3 regions of the Dendrosporobacter quercicolus genome follow, and region 1 is predicted to be linked to each of the others. Evidence: riboswitches for the same ligand, from Rfam matches in the RefSeq annotation. Region 1 holds a riboswitch; each other region holds the start of a gene.
The links. Region 1 has a riboswitch for S-adenosylmethionine ahead of BLR06_RS06885 (pyridoxal phosphate-dependent aminotransferase). Riboswitches for the same ligand answer to the same signal wherever they lie in the genome.
Positions count from the first base shown of each region.

Region 2: it holds a riboswitch for S-adenosylmethionine, as region 1 does, so the genes downstream of both, metK (methionine adenosyltransferase) here and BLR06_RS06885 (pyridoxal phosphate-dependent aminotransferase) in region 1, are expected to answer to the same signal.
Region 3: it holds a riboswitch for S-adenosylmethionine, as region 1 does, so the genes downstream of both, metX (homoserine O-acetyltransferase MetX) here and BLR06_RS06885 (pyridoxal phosphate-dependent aminotransferase) in region 1, are expected to answer to the same signal.

Region 1 covers NZ_FNHB01000002.1:172,948-178,924, forward strand. The annotation lists gene BLR06_RS06865 (alpha/beta fold hydrolase) at 1-300, opposite strand, end outside; gene BLR06_RS06870 (2-hydroxyacid dehydrogenase family protein) at 575-1,549, shown strand; gene bioB (biotin synthase BioB) at 1,676-2,680, opposite strand; gene bioB (biotin synthase BioB) at 2,726-3,706, opposite strand; SAM riboswitch class I at 4,031-4,135, shown strand; gene BLR06_RS06885 (pyridoxal phosphate-dependent aminotransferase) at 4,213-5,388, shown strand; gene BLR06_RS06890 (MetQ/NlpA family ABC transporter substrate-binding protein) at 5,403-5,977, shown strand, end outside.
Region 2 covers NZ_FNHB01000001.1:573,348-579,324, reverse strand. The annotation lists gene BLR06_RS02795 (YicC/YloC family endoribonuclease) at 1-764, shown strand, start outside; gene remA (extracellular matrix/biofilm regulator RemA) at 825-1,091, shown strand; gene gmk (guanylate kinase) at 1,123-1,743, shown strand; gene rpoZ (DNA-directed RNA polymerase subunit omega) at 1,755-1,961, shown strand; gene coaBC (bifunctional phosphopantothenoylcysteine decarboxylase/phosphopantothenate--cysteine ligase CoaBC) at 1,972-3,177, shown strand; SAM riboswitch class I at 3,233-3,338, shown strand; gene metK (methionine adenosyltransferase) at 3,482-4,672, shown strand; gene BLR06_RS02765 (heavy-metal-associated domain-containing protein) at 4,730-4,945, shown strand; gene priA (primosomal protein N') at 5,220-5,977, shown strand, end outside.
Region 3 covers NZ_FNHB01000013.1:68,185-74,161, forward strand. The annotation lists gene BLR06_RS17365 (FtsW/RodA/SpoVE family cell cycle protein) at 1-422, opposite strand, end outside; gene BLR06_RS17370 (YncE family protein) at 595-1,542, shown strand; gene metX (homoserine O-acetyltransferase MetX) at 1,546-2,739, opposite strand; SAM riboswitch class I at 2,845-2,950, opposite strand; gene BLR06_RS17380 (DUF2935 domain-containing protein) at 3,010-4,320, opposite strand; gene trmB (tRNA (guanosine(46)-N7)-methyltransferase TrmB) at 4,385-5,026, opposite strand; gene BLR06_RS17390 (two-component system sensor histidine kinase NtrB) at 5,238-5,977, shown strand, end outside.

The sequences.
Region 1 (5,977 bases):
GACTACGCCGCCGTAGGAAACACCGCAGACTACAGCACGGGGTACACCCAGGCAATCCATTAAATCGGCGATATCATCGCATTGACGGTCAAGCAGGCCGGCGACAGGGCCGGTCAGACGTCCTGACCGGCCGCTGCCCCGCAAATCGGGGCAGATAACCCGGTGCGTCGGGCTGAATTCCGTTATTTGCGGTTCAAACATTTTGCCGCTGGCGCCCAGGCCGTGAATGAATATCAGCGGCTTGCCGTCGCCGTCATCAGAATAAAATAAGCTTGTTTTCGCGGTTTTTAACAATGGCATGGCAGTTTCCTTTTGGTTGGTGCTATTATTGTGCCGTTAAAAGCCGGAGTTCATGCTCAATATCCCCAAATAAGGGTCTGGTAATCGGCCAAGTCCAAAGCCGGGGGTTGAACTGCGCCTAGTTTAATTATACCATAATGCGGCCATTGTCTGCCTGTCTTTAGCCGGCTGCCGGAGAAAATGAATTGTACAGATAACAGCGCACGGTGTAAAATAAGTATAATGATAAACAAGCGGCTGCTCTCGCGCAGCGGCAATTTGGGGAGGTAACGCCATGCGACCAAAAGTCTTTATTTCCGGATTGATACCGCAGCTTGCGTATGAATTGCTGTCACAGGAATTTGATGTGACCATGCACCCTGATCTGCGGCTATTGTCCAAGGCTGAAATTATCGCCGGGTTGGCCGGCGCGGATGCTTTGCTGTCCTTACTTTCGGATCATATCGACGCCGAGATTATTCAGTCCAACCCCGGGTTAAAAATTATCGCCAATTACGGGGCCGGTTTTAATAACATTGATGTGGCTGCCGCCAGCGCCCGCAAAATACCGGTGACCAACACACCGCAGGTTTCTACCAATGCCACGGCGGACTTAACCTGGGGGCTGATGCTGGCCGTGGCCCGCCGGATTGTGGAAGGCGACAAGAATACCAGGGCCGGAAAATTTGGCGGCTGGGCGCCGCTGTATCACTTGGGAACGGAAGTAACGGGAAAAACACTGGGCATTATCGGCATGGGCAATATTGGCAAGGCCGTGGCCCGCCGGGCGCAGGGATTTGAAATGCCGGTTATTTATTACTCCCGGACCCGCTTAAGCCCGGAGCAGGAACAACAGCTGAATGCCGAATACTGTGAATTGAAGGATGTCATTGCCAAGGCCGATTTCCTGACGTTTCATGTAAGCTATCATCCTTCGCTGCGCCATTTGATCGGGGCAGAGCAACTGGCAAGCATGAAAAGCACGGCGTTTTTGATCAATGCCGCCCGCGGCCCGCTTGTCGATGAACAGGCGCTGTTAACTGCCCTTCAGAATAAAAGCATTGCCGGGGCCGGACTGGATGTTTATGAATTTGAGCCTGCGGTTACCGCTGGTCTGGAAGCACTGGACAATGTTGTGCTTTGCCCTCATCTGGGCAATGCCACAGTCGAGACCCGCGATCAAATGGCCGCTATCGCCGCGAGAAATATTATTGCCGTCCTCAAAGGCCAAAAGCCCATTAACTGTGTAAACCCGGAAATTTATAAATGAATTAGGTCAAAAAAAGTTCCGGCGTCGCTTTGGCTGCGCCGGAACTTTTTTGTTCATCCAAATTACAGTGCGCCGAATCCTTCCTGAACCCGCTTTGTGCCCTTCGCGCGGATCAAGCACAGTTCGCTATGCCTTGCTGCTCTGGCAGGCCGGCTGCAGGCCCAGGCCGGCAATGGTGTCCAGGTCCCGGCGGGCTCCCCGGCCGGAAGTGGTCAGGTAATTGCCGATCAGGGCGCCGTTGATGCCCGATAGATAGCCAAGCGGAACCAGCTCGCCGAGACTGTGTTCGCGGCCGCCGGCATAACGGATAATTTTGGCCGGCAGGATCAGGCGGAAGATGGCGAAAGTCTGGAGAATTTCCAGCGGTTTGAGGCGGGCGCTGTTTTCCAGCGGTGTCCCCTTAATGGGGTTGAGCACGTTAACCGGGACAGAGTCGGCATCAAGCTCTTTCAGGGTGAAGGCCAGTTCAATGCGCTGACGCCAGCTTTCCCCCATGCCGATAATGCCGCCTGAACAGACCTGCAGGCCCTGGGCCTTGATTCGTTTAATTGTGGCAATACGGTCTTGATACGTGTGGGTCGTGCAGATTTCCTGAAAGAAACTCTCGCTGGTTTCGAGGTTATGATGATACCGCGTGATACCGGCGTCCTTCAGCGCTTTTACGTGGTCTTCACGTAAGGTGCCCAGGGAACAGCAGCGGTTCAGCGCCGTTTCACGGCCGATTCGTTTGATGGCTTTGATAATTTTGTCAAAGTCGGGATCTCCTTCGGCGCCGCAGCCGGCAGTTACAATGCAGAAGCGGGAAGCGCCGTCCTGTTCGGCCTGCTTGGCGGCAGTGACAATGTCATCTTCGCTCATCAGGGGATATGCGGTGAACTGTACTTCGTTATGGTGAGCCGACTGGGCGCAGAATTTACAATTTTCCGAGCAGTTGCCCGAACGGGCGCTCACAATTTCACAGGTGTCGACAGCCTTGCCGGTGAACTGTTCCCGGACTTTATTGGCAACCCCCAGTAAAATGGGAATATCGGCTTCCTCAATTGCGGTAAGGGCCATTGCTTCGTCAAAAGTGAGTTCTTTGCCGCTTAACACCTTTCGGCCAAGTTCAAAAATTAAATCATAGCTCATTATCATGATCTCCTTTGTTACTCAGATACCGGTAGCTTTTATCAGGTACTAGGCCGGAAATAAACCGGCATCCGTTACCATGGTGAAGTCGGCCGGCGCAGCCCGCCCGGTGAAAGTAAGATAGTGGCCGACAATCAGGCCGTTGACGCCGGACAGCATTAAAGCTCCCTGCATGTCGCGGAGGTTGATTTCCCGGCCGCCGGCCGGCCGGATAACAACGCCCGGCAGAATAAACCGGAAAATGGCAAAGGTTTTGATACATTCCAGCGGCGTGGGCGGGACAGACTGCTCCAGGGCCGTGCCTTTGATCGGATTAAGAATATTCAGCGGCACGGAATGCACCCCGATTTCCCGCAGGGTAAACGCCAGGTCAATACGGTCCTGCCAACTTTCTCCCAGCCCGATGATGCCTCCGGTGCACAGTTCCAGGCCGGCGGACTGCGCTGCCTGAATTGTTGACAGACGGTCCTCAAAGGAGTGGGTGGTACAGATTTCGGGATAGAAACGGCGGCTGGTTTCAAGATTATGGGCATAGCGCCGGACTCCGGCGGCGGCCAGTATTTTCGCCTGATCAGGAGTAATGGCGCCAAGGTTGGCGCAGACCGACAGGTCTGTTTCCCGGTGAATTGCCTGAATAGCGGCGACAATGGCCAAAAACAGCGACTGGTTATCCATTCCCCTGCCGCTGGTTACAATGCTGGTGCGCTTGGCGCCGTTCGCCCGGGCCTGCCTGGCGGCATTGACGATAGCCTCGGTTGACAGTAGCGGATGGGCGGCTATGGCTGTCTGGTGATGAACAGACTGGGCGCAAAACTTACAGTTTTCAGAGCAGCGTCCTGTACGGGCGCTGATAATGCCGCACATATCAACTGTATTTCCGGCGAACTGTTGCCGGATTTTGTTGGCGTAAGCGGCTAGCAACGGGATATCCTGGTTTACCGTTGCCGTCAGCGCCAACGCTTCTTCAGAGGTGATGAACCGGCCGTTCAGAACTTTTTCCCCTAAATCGACAATGTCCAGTGCGTTCAGGTTCAGACCCTCCCTTCGGTCCGGTAGTTTAATCGTGCATATGTTAACCGTTAAAATTATTTTGGTTAACATATATATCATACAAGCTTGAATACCTGCTTGTAAATAGAAAGCAGGAAAAAATCTGCAGGCAGACCAGTGCCGCGCCAAGCTTGAAAATGCAAGTGAATAGGCAGCGGTATCTGCACAATTCGGGTTGCTGGGGTGCCGGAGTACGGCCGTAAACGCGAAAATCAGGCTGCAATTTGCTATTTCAATGAAAGAGAAGTATTGACTTTATCCATAGGGAGTGGTATTATCAATTTTGTAACAAAAAAATCTAAGCTCTTATCTAGAGAGGTCGAGGGACTGGCCCGATGACGCCCGGCAACCGGCAGTAATGTAGTGGTGCCAAATCCAGCAGGATTGTTACATCCTGAGAGATGAGAGGAAAGTTGTAACACGCAGGTGTGAACTCTTTTCCTCACGGAAAAGAGTTTTTTTTAGTTTTTGAAAGGATGGATCGCATGAGAAATTTTACTTCAGTCAAAGCCCAACAATTTACCGAATCAGTCATCCGTGAAATGTCCCGCGTGGCGGCGCAATATCAGGCGATTAATCTGGCTCAGGGATTTCCGGATTTTCCAGCGCCGGAGGAATTAAAGGCAGCGGCGGCCAGAGCCGTTTTTGCGGACCATAATCAGTATGCCGTTACCTGGGGTACGAAAGAGCTGCGGGATGCGATTGCCGCTAAGATCAGGCGCGATTATCAAGTGGAGTTTGACCCTGAACGGCAAATCACCGTTTGCTGCGGTGCGACCGAGGGAATGATCGCCGCCTTGCTTGCTACAATAAATCCCGGCGAGGAGGTCATAATTTTTGAGCCGTTTTATGAAAACTATGGCGCTGATGTGGTGCTGTGCGGCGCTATCCCCAAATACATAAAACTCAATGCGCCGGATTATGGTTTTGATTTTGCAGAGCTTAGAGCCGCTTTTACCGAAAAAACCAGAGCAATTATTATTAATACGCCGAATAATCCTACCGGCAAGGTTTTCCGCCGGGACGAGCTGGAGTTTATCGCCGGCTTATGCCGGGAGTTTGATGCCTTGGCCATTACGGATGAGATTTATGAGCATATTACTTACGATGGCGCTGCGCATATTCCAATGTGGACACTGCCGGAGATGGCCGAACGGACAATTGCCGTCAACAGCGTATCCAAAACTTACAGTGTCACCGGCTGGCGCATCGGTTTCGTAACAGCTTCGCCGGAAATCACGCAGGCGATCCGGAAAGTGCATGACTTTCTGACGGTGGGCGCTGCCGCTCCATTGCAGACTGCCGTAGTAGATGCTTTTAAGTTTGAGCCTGCGTATTACCGTGAACTGAGCGATTTTTATCAGGAACGCCGCGATTTTTTAATCAGCGCCCTGGAAGATGCCGGATTTAAATGCATTAAGCCTGCCGGTGCATATTACATCATGGCCGACATAACGCCGTTCGGCTATGATGACGATATAGAATTTACATATTTTCTAACCCGGGAAATTGGCGTGGCTGTGGTGCCTGGCTCGACGTTTTACCGCAGTACGACGACTGACGGCAATACTTATGTCAGATTTTGTTTTTGCAAAAACTTCGACACCTTGCAGTCAGCCGCCGGCAGGCTTGCTAAATTAAAAGCTTTGATCAAAAAATAAGGAGGAAAAACAGGATGAAAAAATACGGCAAACTTTTTGTTTTGACACTTACGCTTGCGCTCAGCTTAAGCCTATTGGCAGGCTGCGGCGGGCAGAAACAGGCGGCAGTTCCGGATAAGCCGCTTAAAATCGGAGTTACTGCCGGGCCTCATGCCGAAATTATGGATGTTGTTAAGAAAGCCGCCGAGCAGGACGGACTGAAAATTGAGGTTGTGGAATTTAATGATTATATTCAGCCGAATGTTGCGCTGAATCAGGGCGATATTGATTTAAACAGCTATCAGCACCAGCCTTTCCTGGATAACCAGGTGAAAGACCGCGGGTATCAGATTGAATCGATTGCGAAAACGGTTATTTTCCCTATGGGCCTTTATTCTAAAAAATTCAACAATATTGCCGATGTTCAGCCGGGAGCCACAGTGGCTATTCCCAATGATCCGACCAATGGCGGCCGCGCGCTGTTTGTTCTGGAAAAAGCCGGTTTCATTAAACTTAAACCCAATGCCGGTCTGAGCGCCACCGCCGCCGATATTGCCGAAAATCCTAAAAATATCAAAGTAAGAGAACTGGAGGCGGCGCAAATCCCGCG
Region 2 (5,977 bases), on a different contig from region 1:
ATATGGGCTCACTGGAAGATAAAATCAGGCGCCGGGTGGCGAATACATTGTTGCGTGGCCGTATTGATATTTTCATAACTATGGAGGAATACAGCCAAAAGAAACGAATGGTAAGGGTTGACAAAGAATTGGCAATAGCGTACCATAATGCTCTGAGAGATTTGGCCGCATTGTTTTCCGTTCCGCTAAGTGATAATATTCATCAGTTGGCCAAGTATCCTGATGTGGTCAGAGTCGAAGATGCCGCTGAGGATACCGCGCAATTGTGGCCCAAACTGGAGGCCGCGATTGAAATTGCCGTTGACCATTTAATGACCATGCGCTTGGCTGAAGGGGCCAGCATCTTTCAGGATTTGAGCGCCCGGCTGGATAAGCTGACCGGTTGTATTCAGCAGATTGAAGAGCGGGCGCCTCAGGTTTTAGTTGAATACCGCGAAAAACTGCTGGCCCGGCTGCAGGACTTACTGGCGGCGGTCAACGCTGAACCGGATGAGAGCAGACTGTTTCAAGAGGCTGCTTTGTTTGCCGACCGGAGCAATTTTACGGAAGAACTGGTGCGGTTAAGCAGCCATTTAGATCAGTTTCGTTCGGCTTTAGCCGCTGATGAAGCCGTTGGGCGCAAACTGGATTTTATCATCCAGGAAATTAACCGGGAGACGAATACCATTGCCTCTAAAGCCAATGATTTTACTGTAGCCAATATTGTAGTGGAAATTAAAAGTGAAATTGAGAAGGTCAGAGAGCAAATCCAAAACATAGAGTAATATAGAGAATTTTATTAAACTCAGGAATCGCCGGCTACACAAAAAATAGGAGTGATTTTTATGGATATTAAGCTTATTAATATTGGTTTTGGCAATATCGTTTCCGCTAACCGTATTATTTCCATTGTCAGCCCTGAATCGGCGCCAATTAAACGGATTATTCAGGAGGCGCGCGACCGGGGAATGCTGATTGACGCGACTTATGGGCGGCGGACCAGAGCCGTGATCATTGCCGACAGCGATCATGTGATATTATCGGCCGTACAGCCGGAAACTGTCGCTCACCGCCTGGCAAGCAAAGAAAACAATGATGAGGCCGCCGAATGATGAATTTAGCGAAGTGAAAGGAGTAGTGATGATGGCGCAGCAAGGAATACTTATTGTTCTGTCCGGACCGTCCGGTACCGGGAAGGGAACAATCTGCCAGGAGCTGCTGCGTAGCTATCCCAACTTGCATTATTCCATATCAGCAACCACCCGTTCACCGCGCTTTGGTGAGGCCAATGGCGTTAACTATTGGTTTACATCTAAAGAAGAGTTTCGAACCATGATAAGTGAAGATCAGTTATTGGAGTGGGCCGAGGTTTATGGCAACTATTATGGAACACCACGCCGTTATGTCGACCAGATTTTGGCAGACGGCGAAGATGTAGTTTTGGAGATTGATACGCAAGGAGCTATAAAAATTAAAGAAAAGTTTCCGCAGGGCGTTTTTATTTATATCGTGCCGCCATCCCTGGGGGAATTGGCTAAACGGATCTATAAGCGGGCTACCGATACACCCGAAAACATTGAACGGCGTTTAGGCTGCGCTACAGCCGAAATGAATCAGGTCTATAGCTATAACTATGTGGTAGTCAATGATGAAGTGCCTGCGGCGGTAGCGAAAATAAAAGCGATTATTGAAGCCGAAAAGTGTAGTGTGGCGCGGAGCAGCGAGTTGATCAGTAAAATTTGCAATTCAGTCTGTAACGGTTAAGGGGGACAGCTATGATACATCCATCATTGGACGTACTTGTAGATAAAGTTGACAGTAAATATACTTTAGTGGTTTTGGCCGCCAAGCGGGCCCGTGAACTAATGAATGGTGAAGCGGCGACGGTGGACAGCCGTTCCAACAAACGGGTTACGGTTGCCCTGGAAGAAGTTGCCCAGGGAAAAATTGCTTATGAAAGAACGAAGGCCGGAATTAAATAGGAGGCTTGGCATGTTAAAGGGTAAGACGATTGTCATCGGCGTTTCCGGCGGTATTGCTGTTTACAAAGCGGTGGAAGTAGTAAGCCGCCTGAGAAAGCTTGGCGCGTCCCTGTATGTAGTGATGACCAGGGCGGCGACCAATTTCGTAACGCCGGTTACTTTTCGTGAAATGAGTGGAAATCCGGTGATCGTTGACATGTGGGCCGAACCGAAAAAATGGAATGTTGAGCATATTGCGTTAGCCGCCAAAGCCGATCTGTTTTTAGTGGCCCCGGCTACGGCCAATATGATCGGAAAAGTAGCCAATGGCATTGCCGATGATATGCTGACAACAACGTTAATGGCGACGAAAGCACCGGTTGTGTTTGCCCCGGCAATGAACAGCAATATGTATCTGAATCCCATTGTCCAGAAAAATATCGGTGAACTGACGGCGCTGGGATATCAGTTTATTGCTCCGGCCACCGGTATGCTGGCCTGTGGGGTGGAAGGACCGGGCAGATTGCCGGAACCGGGCGTTATTGCCGAAAAAGCGATTGCCGTGTTGACTGCATCGCCGGAGTTTGCCGGCAAAAAAATACTGGTTACTGCCGGCGGAACAATCGAACCAATCGATCCGGTTCGATACATCGGTAACCGTTCCAGCGGCAAAATGGGTTATGCTTTGGCCAGAAATGCGGCTAAACGCGGTGGGGCGGTAACACTGATTTCAGGCCCAACCGGGCTGGCAGCGCCAGAGGCGGTTGAAGTGATCAGAGTGGAAACCGCCGCACAAATGCGGACAGCTGTACTAACCCGGTTCGCGGATGCCGACATCATCATTAAAGCTGCGGCTGTGGCTGATTACCGTCCGCGGGAAGTGGCGCCCCAGAAAATAAAAAAAGCCGGGGAAGTACTTAGCATTACATTAGAAAAAAATCCTGATATTCTTACTGAACTTGGACAAATAAAACGGCAGCGGCAGATACTGGTTGGCTTTGCGGCTGAAACGCAAAATTTAATTGATAATGCCCGTGAAAAAATTGTCAGAAAAAATTTGGATATGATTGTCGCGAATAATGTAACACTGCCTGGCGCCGGATTTAATACTGATACGAATATTGTCAAACTGTTATACAAAGATGGCAATATTGAGGATCTGCCCAAAATGTCCAAGGATGAGGTTGCGCGGATCATTCTTGATAAAATTCATCAATATTGCCAAACAGCGTATTGATTTTTAGGATTTTTTCAATTACAATTATATCTAGTGATAAAATTACATAGTAGAATACTCATCAAGAGTTGGTGGAGGGAATGGCCCGATGAAACCGCGGCAACCATTTGACGATGTCAAAAACGGTGCCAAATCCTGCAGCAGTAGCTGCAAGATGGGAGTACAGATCACTCTCCCTGGCGGGAGTTTTTTTCTTGTTATCAGAAGGAGCAATTCTGATATTCACCCGATGATGACTTAAGCTGCCGGAAACCGTTGATGCAAGCCGGCGGATTTAATGTAAAAGTGTATTGGAGGCAGAGCTGTGGAGAAAAAACGTGTATTGTTTACTTCAGAATCGGTAACGGAAGGTCATCCTGATAAAATTGCCGACCAGATTTCCGATAGTGTTCTTGATGCCATACTGGCCCAGGATCCGATGGGCCGGGTAGCTTGCGAGACTTTGGTTACAACCGGTCTGGTGCATGTAGTGGGTGAAATTACCACCAACTGCTATGTGGATATTCCCAAGATTGTCCGGGCAACCATCCGGGAAATCGGCTATACCAGAGCAAAATTTGGTTTCGATGCCGATACCTGCGGTGTAATGACGTCCATTGGCGAACAGTCGGCCGATATCGCCATGGGTGTGGATAAAGCGCTTGAGGCCAAACAAGGCGCAATGGATGAAATCGAAGCCATTGGCGCCGGTGACCAGGGAATGATGTTTGGTTATGCAACAAATGAAACTGCTGAATATATGCCGCTTACCATTGCCTTAGCCCATCGTTTGGCGCGGCGGTTAGCCGAGGTCCGCCGGAATGGCGACTTGCCGTATTTGCGTCCTGACGGCAAAACCCAGGTGACCGTGGAATATGAAGATGGAAAACCGGTACGGGTGGATACTGTTGTCATATCGACGCAGCATAGTCCGGAGGTCGCCTTGGCAACCATTCAAAAAGACTTGACCGAAAAAGTAATTAAAGCAATTGTGCCGACGGATTTTCTTGATGAAAACACCAAGTATTTTATTAATCCGACCGGACGGTTTGTTGTCGGCGGGCCGCAAGGCGACGCCGGTTTAACCGGCCGGAAAATTATTGTCGATACCTATGGCGGTATGGCCCGCCATGGCGGCGGGGCATTCTCCGGCAAGGATCCAACGAAAGTTGACCGTTCGGCTGCCTATGCCGCGCGTTATGTGGCTAAAAATGTGGTAGCTGCAGGTCTGGCCGACAAATGCGAAATTCAACTGGCTTATGCCATCGGCGTAGCCCGGCCGGTGTCTATTATGGTGGAAACCTTCGGCACCGCTAAAGTAGATGAAAAGTTTATCGGTAAACTGATTGAAGAGCATTTTGACCTGCGGCCTGCCGGTATTATCAAAGCTCTTGATTTGCGTAAGCCTATTTATCGTCAAATAGCGGCTTATGGTCATTTTGGCCGTACCGATTTGGATCTGCCTTGGGAACGTACCGATAAAGCAGCCGTTTTACGCCAGGCTGCAAATCTTTAAATTATTTTAATTGACTGTTTTGGCCATACTAACCTTAACAGAGGAGGTTGGCTGCTTATGGCTAAAGTGAGAACAGTGTACAGAGTCGGCGGTTTAAAGGGTGAACATTGCCGGGGCCGTATCGAACATACGTTAAGTGATCTTCCCGGCGTGACCGGGGTTGATGTAAATCTGGAAGCCAAACAGGTGGGAATTTCTTATCAGCCAGCGGTAATTTCCGCCGGCCTGATTGAGGAAACACTGCAATCCCTGGGTTACTCCATACAAGGCTAGCGTTTATAGGGGAAGGGCTGATGAATTTAACAGCTCCGTTGGCAGGTACTTAATTAAAATGAGCGAATATACCAGGAAGGGACTCGTTAAGAGCCCCTTCCTTTACTGCATATGTTTTTAACGCCGCAGGACTTGGCGCAAGCTAAGTCTTTTCTTATCCGGCAGGGAGTTCCCGCTCAGCTTAAACGCGGCTTTTACGGTTGCATAACAATCCGGCGTAAGCCGGGTTTGCTCATTTAGCGGGCGTCGATTTTGGTCATTGGCGGTGATTAAAGTGCAAAAAATTATTCTGGTAATGATTAATCTACCGGTAAAAACCATCAATAAAGCGTTTTCTTATCTACTGCCGCCTGAGTTGCAATTTATCCGGGCAGGCTGGCGGGTGCTTGTACCCTTTGGCAGTCGTAAAGTCGAAGGCTTTGTCGTCAGTACGGACTCAGGCAATGGCGATGGTCTGAAATATATTATTGAAGCTCTGGATGATTTGCCCTGGTTTGATGAAAACATGCTGCAAACGGCAAAGTGGATCAGCGACTACTACTTATGCAGCCTGGCCGAGGCAATGCGTTTGTTTATTCCTGGAAAAACAGGGCTGAAAACTTCTTTGGCCTATCAGCTTTGCCCTGATTTAAGCTGTAACGAAATTGAAGCGGCTCTGGCCGGCAAGTCTGATCAGTATTTGGCGGCCTGTGAGTATCTGGCCGGGCATGGTTCGGCCAGTTTACCGCAAATCTATAAACAGCTGACCGGCGACTGCCTGAAAACCTTAAATTATCTGGTTAATAAAAAAATTGTGGTGAAAAAATATAGTACGGTAAAGCAGGATAAACCCAAGTATGAGACCTTTTTAAAACTGGCCATAACGCCGGCTGAGGCTGAACAGCTACTGCGGGTCAGCGGCCACAGGCCGGCCCGGCGACGGTTGCTGACAGCCTTGCTGTCAAAGGGAGTTTTGGCCAAAGCCGATTTGAAGCTGCTGAATATCAGTCAGGATACGGTAAAAAGATCACTGGCCGGGGGCTTAATCGTTGC
Region 3 (5,977 bases), on a different contig from region 1:
AAGGTGATCCTGCGGTTACGGTCAATTTTCGGCCCCAGATAGCTGGCAGTCAGAATGAGGGACATTAATTTTGCCAGCTCGGATGGTTGGAATTGAATGCCAAGATTCAGCCAGCGTTTAGCGCCATTTGCTTCAATACCGATAAATTTGACCGCGATTAACAGGGCGATCGTTACCACAGTCATTGGCAGCAGCAACCGCCTGAGCTTATGATAATCCAGCCGGACAGCAGCCAGCAGCCCCGCAAACCCCAGGCCAAAACTGATCAGGTGCCGTTTGAGGAAAAAATAGCTGTCGTCCAGCAGCTGCCCGGCCATCACAAAGCTGGCGCTGAAAATATTCACAGTCCCAATGATAACTAAAATCAACATAATGTATAAAACAGCCTCAACAGGGCTTACCCATAACTTCGTCTTCTGCATTTGATCCTCCAACCCAAAATCGCTTACAGCCAGCAATTGCCGACAGCTAAATTATACCAGAAAAAACTTTATTCGCCTAATAAGCAATTTAGACTGTTGGTGAATATATTATAGGAGACTGTGAACCGAGTGTCCGTACCAAAACGCTGACAAACGAAAAAGAGGTGATCATATGGATTGGGCGCCCTATAAACTCCTCCTGATTGATGCAACCGCTCATGCCTTGTTGATGGTAGACGGCGCCAAGAGCGAAGTTCTGGCCGAGCTGGCCTACCCTGACGGATATGTCCCCACTGCTTTAGCGTTAGCGCCGGACGCCAACAGGGCTTATCTGGCAACAGCCGGAAACAACGGCAGCGGCTGGCTCCTTGTTGCTGATTTACATAGCTTGTCATTCTGCCCTTCGCCAATGGAAATACCCCATCCGATGCAGTTTACCCTTACGCCCGATGGAGCGGCGGCCTATCTGGCAGATCCAGGCGGTATGCTCTATGCAGTTGATACAGCGGCAATGACGCTGACCAGCCTTGGCCAGCCGGAAAACGCCAGTTGCGTTGGCATTGCCGCCGACAGCCAAAAGGTTTATACTGCCTGGGAACATCAAAACAGCGGGAGTATTGCTATTTTCAACCACCGGGGCCAACTGATCCAAGAGCACGCCATAGCAGGCATTCCCACCAATATCGCCCTAAACGGCGCTCAGATTCTGGTCCCCTTTACCGCAAACTCCTTTACCGGCGAGGGGCTGGCTATTTTTGACCAGGCTAAACCAGACGACAGTATCCCTTCGGTTATTACCATACAATGCCCGCTGCACACAAACGGCTTAAAAGCCTATCCCTGCAGTGTCACTGTCGCCCCCGACAGACACAGCGCCTACGTGATTAATGAAGACAGCGGCTCCATTACCAAGCTTGATCTAAAACTGGCCGAGGTCACCGGAAACATTACACTGGGACGTTCAATATCAAATTTGTATATACTGCCCGATCCCCGGTTCGCAGTAGCTACCAGCAATATGTTTGCCGACCTCGCTCTGATTGATTTAGTCAACGAGCGTTTGCTGTCGGTAACAACTTCGCCTAATGAAATTCTAAGCTGCCTGGCCGTACTGGGCTAGTACCTAGCGGTCAACCGCCAGGCAGGCGCCAAAATAAGCCAGGCGGGAAGGCCGGAAAAAGGGGCTGCTCCAGGGCTGGCGGGTAGGAGCAATCGTATCAATAAAATGCTGTAAAACCGGCCGTAACAGGTGAAAATCAAGAAGAAACCCATCATGCCCGTGGGGGCTGTCAATTTCGGCATAGGCCGACCTTACTCCCACTTTACGCAGGCTATGGGCCAGTTCAGCCTGTTGGTAAGAAGGGTAAAGAATATCCGAGTTCACGCCTACTGCCAACACCCGGGCCTCAATTCGCGCCAACGCTGCTGCATAAGAAGCATAGCCGGCGCCCAAATCATACAAATCAAGAGCCCGCTGCAAACACAACAGGGAATTGGCATCAAATCGCTGAAATAGTTTATCTCCCTGATATTCGAGGTAGCTTTCCACTTCATACCGATCGTTACGAGCCTTTCGGCCAAATTTTGCGGCCATGGAAGGCTCACTTTGGTATGTAATCATGCCTAAAGCCCTGGCCAGCGCCATTCCCTGCCGGGGCCCCTCAGTACCATAGTAATCCCCGCCTCGCCAGGCAGAGTCCAGCATAATGGCTTGGCGCGCCACGTTGCTGTAAGCAATCGCCTGAGCCGAACTATAGCCCGGCGCGGCAATTGCCGCTATGCCATCCATAAATTCGGGATAGGTTACGGCCCATTCTAAAGCTTGCATTCCGCCCATTGAACCGCCCACAACCAGCACTAAATGGTGGATGCCCAAACAATGCAGCAAGCGCTTTTGGACCCGCACCATATCCCGGATGGTAATTTGCGGAAAAGCGCCGCCATAAGGCCGGCCGGTCTGCGGGTTAATTGAGGCCGGGCCTGTTGTTCCCTGGCAGCCGCCCAGAACATTGGCGCAAATAATATAGAACCGCCCGGTATCCAGCGGCCGGCCGGGGCCAACCAAGGCCTCCCACCAGCCCGGCTCATCAGCCTCATCATGCGCGGCGACATGGCTGTCGCCGGTCAGAGCATGGGCAACCAATATCACATTATCCCGCTTGGCAGTTAATTTACCATAAGTTTCATAGGCTACAGTAACATCAGTTAAACGGCCGCCATGGGCTAGAACCAGCGGATGCTGCTCTCCGGCAACCTGGATCATCCTAAGCTGCCGACGCCATTTAAAACCCTGAAAACACGGTAAATTTCCGGTCATTATTCAATCCTCCTCAATGTCACCAGTGCTCTGTACCCAGCCGTCAGCGGCAATGATGAAAAAAACGTCCTTCCCAAAGAGGAAGGACGTTCAAATTCGGCCCGCCTCCTATCTCCCAGGACAGTGCATCCTGCTGGAATTGGCACCTTTTGCATTACTGCGTGGTTGCCGGGCGTCATCGGGCCAGTCCCTCAGCCTCTCTTGATAAGAGTCTAATGTATTCTATTGTCAAAAATATTAGCGAATAAACCAATTGTTGTCAAGTGTTTTTTAATTCCGGACCTTGCCTAAGGACCGGGGCAAGCCGCTGCCCCACTTGTACTTTGTTTTCGGTTTTTCCGACTTCGCCCCTTCTGCTTCGGTTTTGCCCGCAGGCTGCTTACTTGTTGCTTCTTTATAAGTACTGGCCTTACCCATAATTTTGCCGACATCCGTCTGGGCGGCTTTTGCCTTCTTGCTTTCAGATTCCTGAAATCCTTTAGCTGCTTTCAGCTTATGCTTTGCCGCAATTTCAGCTTCCTCCCGGGCTTCCTGCTCCACCGCAGCCGGCAGGGACGGTTTGCCGGGTTCTGCACCATCGGACTGGGCAGCCGGGCTATCGCCGGCAGCCGCCTGAGCCGCGCCAGTCTTTTGCTCCTGCAGGCTCTTGCTTCCCAAAGCAGCCGGCGGACGGTGGCTGTCGTCAGGAATCTGGCTTGCTTTGTCGGTTTCTCTTCCCGGACTGGAATACTCATCATCAATACATGGTACGTCTTCCAGCAGGAAATCGTCGCTGTGTTTCATTAAACCGCGCTCCATCATCGCCAGCAGCATGAGAAAATGGTCGGCTTCCCGCCGGAGGTGGTCGGCCAGCATTTCGGGAATCAGGCCGATCAGACGGCACTCGACAATCAGATCGTGAGCAGCTTTCTTAAAGTCCCGCAGTTGTTGAACATCTGTCTTGACATCCAGGATAAACCGCCGAAACGCTCTGACTTCACCTTCGTGAACATGAAGCATACTGGCAAAATCCCGCCCTTGCAGCACCAGGTGATCAAACTGCACGGAAAACTCATTGGCAACCCTGATTAGCCCGCGCTCGGTCGGGTCCAGCAAATGGCTGATTAATTTGGCATGATCACCCATCAAACGCAGCCAAAAGACGCTCTCCTGGGTTTGAGAGCTTTCTTTGAGTATGACGCGCCCGCTGCGCATCCTGTCTAACAACCGCAAAAAATATTCGGCCTCGCGGGATATGTGATCCAAAAACAGCGGGAAATTACTTCCGCCTAACCGGCCGGCCAGCTTGGCTTGCAATAACTCCCGTTTGTAGCAGTAAAGCTCCTTTACAGCAGTATAAATCTCAGCAACAAGCTCTGTGCACTGCTTTATTGATTTCGTTCTTTCCACCCGCTGCAATAAAGCCCCAAACTCCTGATGAAACTCCTGCGCCTCATCAATTAAGCCACTATCCCCGGAAGTCAGCCCGGCCTTTATAAACAAGGCGTGTTCCTGCATGATTTGCAGCCAGAATTTTAGTTCTTCGATATTGAGCGGCTCTAACGGCTGAGGAACCGTATAGGTCATCGCCTGACGCGCCATAGCAACACTCTCCCATCTCACAATGCGTTTGCTATTACATTGTATGCCGCCCCGGCCGTTTTGGTCATGGAAAAAACACTTCGCAGCGATTAATTTTTACGCCCAGCTTGCTAAACTTAGCCTCATATTCGGTCATGATATTTTCCTCGCCGCTAACTTTATGCAAGTTATACACAATATGATCAACCGCTAAACCGTTTTGTTCAAACTGCTCCAGGGAAAAATCGAATAACGGCCTATTGTCGGTTTTGAAATACAACTTCCCGCCGGCCGACAAAAGCCGGCGATATTTCGCCAGAAATCCGGAATGGGTCAAGCGCCGTTTCGCGTGCCGGGCCTTGGGCCAGGGGTCGCAAAAATTGATATAAAACCGGTCAACTTCACCCTCGGCGAAAATATCCGTAATATTATTGATGTCAAACACCAGCAGCCGGACATTGGCAAGGTTCTGTTCCTGTACTTTTTGAGCGGCATAATACACTACATCCTGCTGAGCTTCAATACCCACAAAGTTAATTTCCGGATGTCTGGCCGCCAGTGCACTGATAAAACGGCCTTTGCCTGTACCCAATTCCACATGCAGCGGAGCCTTCCGGCCAAACAACCCCGCCCACTGCCCGCAAACCTCAGCGCCGGGGTCAAGGAATACAAAATGCCGGTATTCCTTAATGGCCTCAGTTATCCACGGTTTTTTTCTCAAACGCATTAAAATACCCACCTATCTGCTTCTTTGCAACCCTGCCAAGTAAATAATTACTACTATTAGCAGGATTTGTAATTTTATTTATATAATAAATGAATTAAATTGAATTATACATAATATTATACTATAGTGATACAAGCATAGTATTGCGGTACTAGTGGCTTGCAACAAAATAACGGCTCCACCAAAGAGCCCCCAATTCGGAGGTATCTGTGTGTCGGATTATCTTGCTGTAAATTCAGCTGGTCTTATTTGGGATGCTGTTCCCGCCGGTGTAATTATTGTCGATGCAAACTGCCGCGTAAAAATTTTTAATAAAGGGGCGGAAGAATTATTTGGCATTAACCGCACAACCGTAATCGGTCTAAATATTCTGGAGGCCTGGCAGGCCTGCCGGCTGTCATGGGCCGCTGAAAACAGCTTCTGCCAGGCTGTTCGCTACGGAATTTCCAGTCAATTGCAAAAAACGTCAATCTCCTTGAATTGCTTTACTGTAAACATTGAATACACTGTCGCTCCAGTCTATGATGACCATGACCAAAGCAGCGGCGCCATCGGCATTTTTAAAAATTTGGATAAAGAGCGCGAACGCGAGCAGCGTGTCCAGCATCTGGAGATGCTGGCGGCAATCGGTCAAATCGCCGCCGGTACCGTGCATGAAATCCGCAACCCGCTGACAGCGATAAAAGGCTTTGCTCAGCTTATTCACAACCGGGTTGAGCGGCACAACACGTTAAACGTAAGTGAATATTGCACACTGATCAGCAGTGAAATTGATCATATTAATTTAATTGTCTCCGATTTTCTAACCCTGTCCCGGCCGCATGACAAACCATTTATTCAATTAGATGTCGTCCGGCTGGTTAGCGACGTACTGGCCTTCTTATACGGCGAATCGCTGCTGCTTAAAATAAACATTGTTTCCAGCCTGCCCGACCACCCTATCTATATCAA